DNA from 2 places in the Vibrio gangliei genome. Region 2 is predicted to be linked to the other one. Evidence: predicted binding sites of a transcription regulator. Region 2 holds the regulator's gene; the other holds the start of a gene.
What was found. Region 2 encodes PurR, which represses purine synthesis genes. Its sites were predicted from a motif close to TNANGNAAACGTTTNCNTNA; they were not measured.
Positions count from the first base shown of each region.

Region 1: the regulator PurR is predicted to act here: its motif matches at 1,701-1,720, upstream of Vgang_RS00985 (uracil-xanthine permease family protein).

Region 1 is NZ_AP021869.1:212,580-216,802, forward strand. Features, by position in the region: gene Vgang_RS00985 (uracil-xanthine permease family protein) at 262-1,626, opposite strand; gene recG (ATP-dependent DNA helicase RecG) at 2,025-4,106, opposite strand.
Region 2 is NZ_AP021869.1:1,467,531-1,471,753, reverse strand. Features, by position in the region: gene Vgang_RS06695 (ABC transporter permease) at 1-625, opposite strand, end outside; gene Vgang_RS06690 (ABC transporter substrate-binding protein) at 723-1,868, opposite strand; gene purR (HTH-type transcriptional repressor PurR) at 2,130-3,134, opposite strand; gene elyC (envelope biogenesis factor ElyC) at 3,357-4,154, opposite strand.

The DNA of each region.
Region 1 (4,223 bases), 1.3 Mb from region 2:
GGCTGTTGCGAGTAAAAAATTGTCATCCCGGAAACGAGGGACGAGTTATCAGGGATCTAGCAACGGTATGAATTTCGTAGATCCCTGATGTCGCCTTGCGGCTCCTCAGGGATGACGATTTATTTAGAGTTTATAGGCTGGAATGATGTCGTCGGCTTTTTCTTTTTCGAGAAACGAGCAGCGCAGCGACCGAGTAACGAGATTCGGTTTTCTTTTCCGAGAAACGAGCAGCGCAGCTCCCGAATCCCGAGCCCCGAATAACTATTTTTCTTCCTTCGTCGCTGGCAGCACCATACTCAACACAATCGCTGTGATCCCGCCTGCCGCTACGCCTGATGAGAAAATGCTCTTAATAAATTCAGGCATAAACTGAAGAATCTCTGGTTTTTGCGCAATGCCTAATCCCATCGAAAACGACAGTGCCATGATTAAAATGGCGCGACGGTCTAAATCCACACGCGAGATAATACGCACGCCCGCTGCGGCAATGGTACCGAACATCACAATGGTTGCGCCGCCCAATACTGGCTCAGGAATAAGTTGTACAAAGCTAGCGACGCCTGGGAATAACCCTAATAAAATCAACATGGCAGAGATGAAGTAACCGACATAGCGGCTAGCCACACCGGTTAGCATAATGATGCCGTTGTTTTGGCTGAACGTGGAATTCGGGAAGCTGTTAAATACCGCCGCAATCGCTGAGTTCAAACCATCAGCAAGCACGCCGCCTTTAATGCGTTTTAAGTACACTGGGCCATCAACTGGCTCGCCAGAAACTTCCGAAGTAGCCGTAATATCACCAATCGCTTCAAGTGCCGTGATTAAGAAAATCAAGACTAATGGAATGAACAATGACCAATCAAAACCAAGGCCATATTGCATTGGAATAGGAAGCGCGATGAGGTCATGTTGAGCGCTGTCATTGAGGTTTAGCATGCCCATGAAGTAAGCCACAATGCAGCCAACAAACATGGCAATCACAATCGAAGCGACACGTAAATACGGGTTTTTAGCGCGGTTTAACACCACAATCAGCGCCAGCACAATACCGGCTAGAGCTAGGTTATCTAAACTGCCAAAGGTGCTGTTTTCCATCGCGCCATAGCCGCCACCAATCGAGACCAAGCCGATTTGGATCAGGGTTAAACCAATCAGAGTAACCACAATGCCTGAAACAAGTGGAGTAATGATTTTTTGTGCGTATTGCAAAATGCGTGATAGCAAAATCTCGGCACTGGAAGCTACTAGAATGGTGCCAAAAATTGCTGCCATCATAGTTTCAATCGACGCGCCGCCTGCTTTTAAAGATAAGCCCGCACCAATAATTGGACCTAAGAAGTTGAAGCTGGTGCCTTGAATCGAAAGTAAACCTGAGCCAATCGGGCCAATGGTACGAATTTGAATAAATGAACAAATGCCTGATGCAAATAGTGACATGCTGATGATGGTATTGGTTTGATCGGCCGGTACACCCAACGACTGGCAAATAATTAAAGAGGGAGTAATAACGGCTACAAACATAGCGAGCAAGTGTTGCAGCGCAGCAAAGATCGTCTGTGGCAGTGGTGGACGGTCGTTGAGTTGATAAACCAATTCAGTGGGGCGAGGTGTTTGCGGCGTAGTCATGAGCTTCCTTGGAGGTTTAATAATTGACCAATAAGTCAGTAATTGGTGGTGGCTATTATAGGAATTTGACAACAAAAAGCAATCGTTTGCGTGCAAAAGCAAAAGCAAGAGCTGAGGGGCGAGGACGCTGCGTTCGAGAGTCGAAAAGCGGGTTCGGTACTCGGTTTTCGGGCGTTTCACTTCTCGTGGCTAGGAAGAGCTAAGAGCAGAAGATCCGAGTTGCGGGGACGCTGCGTTCGAGAGCCGAAAAGCGAAAGAGCCGTTTCGTGTAGCGTGATACGAGAAACGAGAAACGTGGAAAAGCTTTTGCTCGCAACACGGAGCGAAGCGTACTCGGCTCTCGTATCAATCTTTTCGCTTTTCCGAGCAGCGCAGCGTCCGAGCACCGATACCCGATCCTACGCCTTCACATACCCACTTCTATCTCCCAACCATCGCTCAATGATCGCTTTGGCATGTTGTGGATATTGCTGATGTAGGTGACGTGCAATTCGCTGCACTTCAGGGATCAAATATTGATCACGCAATAGGTCGGCGATCTTAAAGTCGGCAAGACCGGTTTGTTTGGTGCCAAGCACTTCACCGGGGCCGCGGATCTCGAGATCTTTTTGCGCAATGACAAAGCCATCGTTACTTTCACGTAGTACCCCAAGGCGTTTTTGCGCCGTTTTAGACAGCGGAGCGTGATAGAGCAATACACAATGGCTGGCGACGGAGCCTCGACCAACACGGCCACGCAATTGATGAAGTTGCGCCAAGCCTAGGCGCTCTGGGTTTTCGATGATCATCAAGCTGGCGTTGGGCACATCCACCCCAACTTCAATCACCGTAGTGGCGACCAGTAAATGCAAGTCGCCTTGTTTAAATTGTTGCATCACTTGTTGCTTTTCAGCCGGTTTCATACGGCCATGCACTAAGCCAATGTTGAGTTCGGATAATTGACGCTGCAGTTCTTCGGCGGTATCGGCCGCGGCTTGCGCTTCCAACACTTCTGATTCATCAATTAAAGTACAAACCCAATACGCTTGTTTTCCTTCTTGTGCACAGGCAACTCGTACTCGCTCAATGATGTCGTTGCGGCGGGTATCGGCAATTGCCACGGTTTGGATCGGCGTGCGTCCCGGCGGAAGTTCATCGATGATCGAGGTTTCTAAATCGGCATAAGCGGTCATGGCTAAGGTGCGCGGGATCGGTGTTGCGGTCATGATCAATTGATGCGGATAGGTGCCTTGCTTCTTGCCTTTTTCGCGTAACTCTAAACGCTGGTGGACACCAAATCGGTGTTGTTCATCAATGATCACTAAGGCCAAATGATCAAATTCGACATGCTCTTGAAACAGCGCGTGCGTGCCGACCACCATTTTGGCTTCACCTGAGGAAATTCGGTCAAGTTGAGTTTGTTTGGCTTTACCGGTGAGTTTACCAGCGAGCCAACCAACCGGAATGCCGAGCGGTTCTAACCATTGAGCAAAGTTGAGCGCGTGCTGTTCGGCAAGTAATTCGGTAGGGGCCATTAATGCTACTTGATAGCCTTGTTCAAGTGCATGTGTGGCGGCCAGTACTGCAACTAAGGTTTTGCCGGAGCCCACATCGCCTTGCACTAAACGCATCATAGGATGAGGTTGGCGTAGGTCCTGTTCTATTTCTTGCACCACGCGCGCTTGAGCACGGGTTGGAGAAAACGGTAACGTTGAGAGCAATGTCTGTTTTAGTTCACCTTGGCAGTTGAGTGGCAGTGCCGCATCTTGCTGGCCTTGACTGCGTACATCGAGCATCGACAGGTTTTGCGCCAATAATTCTTCGATGATTAAGCGACGTTGGGCTGGATGTTTGCCAAGCTCAAATTGCTGTAAGTCGATATCTGGTGAAGGGCGATGAATAATATGCAGCGCTTGATTGAGCGTGATTTGATGATCGTACAAACCGCTGGGTAAGAGTTCACTGACGGCGGCGCTGTCTAATAATTCCAGTGCTTGGTCCGTGAGATTTTTGAGTGTGTTTTGACGCAGCCCTTCGGTGGTTGGGTAAATCGGTGTCAGGCTTTGTTCTAATTGCGGTGCCTCACTCCCCGATAAAAAGTGATAATCGGGATGGACAATTTCCAGCCCCATGTTGCCACGTTTGATTTCACCGTAAGCATAGAGAGGGCGACCTTCAGCAAAGCTGTTTTTCATCCCTGCATTGAAATTGAAAAAGCGCAGAGTGAGCGTGCCATTGCCGTCGCTGACTTTGACTGTGAGCATTTTTTTGCGACCAAAGTGAGTATCGCAACTCATCACTCGGCCTTGAATGGCAACAAATAAGCCTGCGTGTAATTTGGCTATGGGAAAAATGCGGGTCCTATCTTCGTAGCGCAGCGGCAAATGAAACAGTAGATCTTGAACCGAATGCAAACCAATCTTCGCTAGCTTTTCAGCCACCTTAGCCCCTACGCCCGACAGCGAAGTTAAAGGGATAGATGAAAGGATTTTTGGTTGCATGTCGTTTCTCGTTGTTAGTTTATGGAGACTAGAAAATCGAGACCTTAACCTAAATTCCCGTCATCCCTGAAGCGACGGAGGAGCTATCAGGGATCTATGTCCAGCACCGTTGTTAGT
Region 2 (4,223 bases):
AGCTTTGTGATACCGCTAAGGTTTGCTGAATTCGTAAGTTATTTAAAATGGGTAAACTCATTAACACCAAAAACGGCGTTTCTTTAATCGCAAGTGCCAGAGTCAGCCCAAGGCCAAGATTATCTTGTACGTTCAACCAACCTTGAGTGTTAAAAGTGCTAAAAGCAGAAAAAACACTGTTTAATGCACGTGCGAACCAACCTGTATCTGAAAATAAGAATAAGAAACCCACAGCAAAAGCGACATGAGGCAAGGCTAATAAGGGCGATAATAACTTTTCCACTTTATGCCAAGCAGGACGATTCCAATAGGCTTGCAGTATTGAAAACGCCATGATGGTCGCTAAAAAAGTACTCGTAATTGCAGAGAACATACTCAGACAAATTGAATGCATTACCGCGGGCCAATCCGCCACTTTTTCGAACCCAGTCAGTGAGAACTCGAATAAGCCCAAGGGGGGAATAATGCCGAAGGCAGGGCTAAGCATACCGATTAAGCCGGGAATGATGGGAAAGATACACAGCAACACAACGAAAGCATAACCCAAGCGCAGCGAGACTTTACTGGATTGGCTTTTATTCAATATTCGTCGATTTAATAGAGTGCTATTGAGTCGGTTACTCATTTTAGTATGCCTGCTTTTAATAGGCCTAGCTTCACTATCCCTTTTTTTAATAGACATGGTCCTTTGAATTGCTCCTCGACGTAACGCCATCAATATTTTATTGGCTATAACGTTCAAGCCAAGCCTGTTCTAATGCGGTTTGCCAGCTAGGATGTGGCTCAGGCAAGGACGGGTAGAGTTTGGTCTTTTGTGCGCTGCCAGTTAAGTATTGCGGCTGCAAAACGGATGGATCCCCCCAAATATTGATGTCGCCTTTACGAGATTGCGCTTCAGGGCTGAGTAAGAAATTGATCACCACTAAAGCGCCTTGTTTGGAGTTAGCATTCCATGGAATAGCAAGAAAATGAATGTTCGATAAAGCCCCCTGTTTCCACGCGTAGCTTGCGGTGCTTGAAGCAAGTTTGCCACTGGCTTGCGCGGAGAAAACTTCATTGGGATTGAAGGTGATCGCCAAATCAAGTTGGTCATCATCCAAAAGTTGAATCATTTCCGCTTGGCTAGTTGGAAACTGTTGACCTTGTTGCCACAAGAAAGGCTGCAAAGCATCTAAATAGCGCCATAATGGTTGAGTGAGTTGAGCAAAAGCCTCTGTGGTAACGGGTTGCTGTAATGCAGGATCTTGCTGGCTAAGTTCAATCAATAATGACTTTAAAAAACTGGTGCCATGAAATTGTGGCGGCTTAGGGTAGCTAATACGGCCTGGGTGCGCTTTAGCATACTCGAGCAGATCTTGCGCTGATTGAGGAGGCGAGGCTAGCTTGTCACGGTCATAAATATAAACCAGTTGTCCTACACCCCAAGGCGCTTCGAGCCCGTTGGTTGGTTCGGAAAAATCATCAGTGACAGGTAAAGCCATATTTACTTTTTGCCAATTAGGTAATGTCGATACAAACGGGCCAAAAAGTAATTGGTTGTCTTTCATTGATTTGAAGTTTTCACCATTAATCCAAACCAAATCGACACTGCCTTGCTGATTTTTATTGGCTGTTTTTTCTGCCAGCAAGCGGGCGGTGGTTTCAGAAATATCGGAAACTTTAACATGGTGTAGAGTTACACCATATTGTCGTTTCACTTCTCTACTTACCCAACGTAGATAATCATTAATTTCTTGGCTACCACCCCAGGCATTAAAATACACATCTTGCCCACGAGCTTGTTTTTCAATGGTTTGCCAGTCGCTATCCTGAGAGGCCATAGCAAATAGAGGCAGTAATGAAAGTAAACCAAGGCTAATCCAGCGCATTGTATCTGTCCTTAATATCCATCGTATTTGAAGCTTTAGCTTTGTTGGCAGCTTTTATTCGCTCCGCTAACTTGGGTATGAAAATTTATGTAATTAAGCGTAGTGGAATATAAGACATAACATCACGCGAAAAAATTTCAGGTTATCGCTAAGTTAATCTGAACTCAGGATAAATTAATCAAAATCCAGCGAATAAAAATAAGGCGCATCTAAATGAATAGATACGCCTTGTAAATGTTTGCAGTGATAATACTAGAAATACTATTTAAGCGTTTTCACCGATGAACGTTCTACCATTTCAGGGAACATTTCGAAGGTTTGTTTAGCGTGATTTTTATCTTTAATGCGTTCTAATAAGATTTCAACCGCGTTCTTACCTAAACGACGCTTAGGTTGGTGAACCGTCGTCAACGGTGGTGAGAAATAAGGAGAAATATCAATGTTGTCGTAACCGATCACGGAAATATCTTCCGGTACACGCATGCCTTTTTCTTGCAGACGGCTCATTAAGCCTAGCGCCATGATGTCGTTAAAACAGAATACCGCAGTTGGTTTTTTATCCATTGCCAAGATTTTATCGGCAGCGATAACGGCAGTATCACACTCGAAGTTCCCTTCTAGTAACCACTCGTCTCGTAGTGTTAAGCCTTTTTCTTCTAACGCACGGCGACAACCTGCAATACGCTCTTGGCAAGCCACCTTTTCAAAATGCCCACTTAAACAAGCAATATCAGTGTGACCTCGTTCTAGTAGATAGCGTGTTGCGATGTAACCACCTTCTTCTGAGTTATCGATGATTTTATCGGCTTTGGATGTTTCTGGGCCCCAATCCATCACAACTTTAGGAATATCTGGGTGACCATCAAGCATTTCACGCAATTCTTCATCTAGGTCAGAACACATAACCAATAGGCCATCGACACGTTTGCCAGCCAACATGCGGATATAATCACGTTGTTTGTCAGAGCGGCCACCGGTGTTACACAAAATTAGGGTATAACCTTTGCGGTAACAGTAGCTTTCAACACCATCAACGACTTCGGCAAAGAATGGGTTAGTTGACTGTGTCACTAACATACCAATGGTGCTGGTGGTATTGCATTTCAAACTACGAGCCACGGCGCTTGGGGCATAATTGAGTTCTTTCACTGCGGCCATAACTTTCTCTTGAGTTGTCTCTGCAACAAAACGAGTTTTATTGATGACATGTGACACGGTCGTTGTGGAGACTCCAGCAATACGTGCAACATCTTTGATTGTAGCCATAGTGAATTTCCTTTATGCCGACCATACAGCCGGAACGATGATAGTTAATTGGATACTAAAAACATAAAAGTCGCCATTAATCAGCGACTTAATAATATAGATGCGTAGTTTTGATAAGATTTTAGTCTTAAATGCCATGCCTGACAATCAGATATGGCATTTTTATGAACAAACTTTGCAGGACGCAAACGATAACGTAAGTCTTATTGCGTGTAAATTGCTTTATTCTGCCGGCGCGCTATTTGCCGTGTTTTGAGTGTTAGAAAGTGTATCACGTAAAGATGACCACCAACGACCCAACAATTCATGCCAATAACGCTCACTTTGTTCTAAGTATTGAGCTTGAGGTGAATACTTGTCCCATGCTTGTTCAATGTTATCAAACGCAAGATAGTTGGTTGGGGCTGGGATGGGTTCCAAACCCGCTTTGCGAAACTCTTTCATGGCACGCTTCATGTGGCTCGCAGAAGTCACTAACACCATGCGTTTATTTCCCACGAAACCGGCGGCTTGATGGGCTTCATCCCAAGTGTCTTGTGCATTTTCTAATAAGATGATGTCCGATTTTGCCACACCAAGTGATACAGCAACATTAGCCATCATACGTGCGTTACTGACAGAACTACCCGCACCGTAACCAGATAAAATCAATTTTGCACCCGGGTACAGTCGTAATACACGAATGCCTTCGGCTAAGCGCATTAAACCATTGCGTGAAAGTTCAGAAGTCGGTGGTATGTCATCATCCACCGTGTGGCCACTGCCTAAGACCATGACGTAATCCAAGGTGCCATCAACCGGTAAAAAGGCTTTGTAAGCACGCTCAGTCGGTTTCAATAAAGAAGTAGAAAGAGGTTGGAATGAAAAGAGAAAGATCCCTGTTAAAGAGATAAAAGTGAGAATACAACCCAAGCCTCGTTTATAAGTAAACATGATCAAAAACAAGCCGAGAAAGCCAAGGATTAACATGGCTGGCAGCGGCATGAACAATGCGCCGATTATTTTTTTCAGTTCAAACATTTTAAATAGCCCAAAAATTCATCATTCAGCGGATAAAAGAGAGTATTTGCTTTATTCCTGTAATTGCTG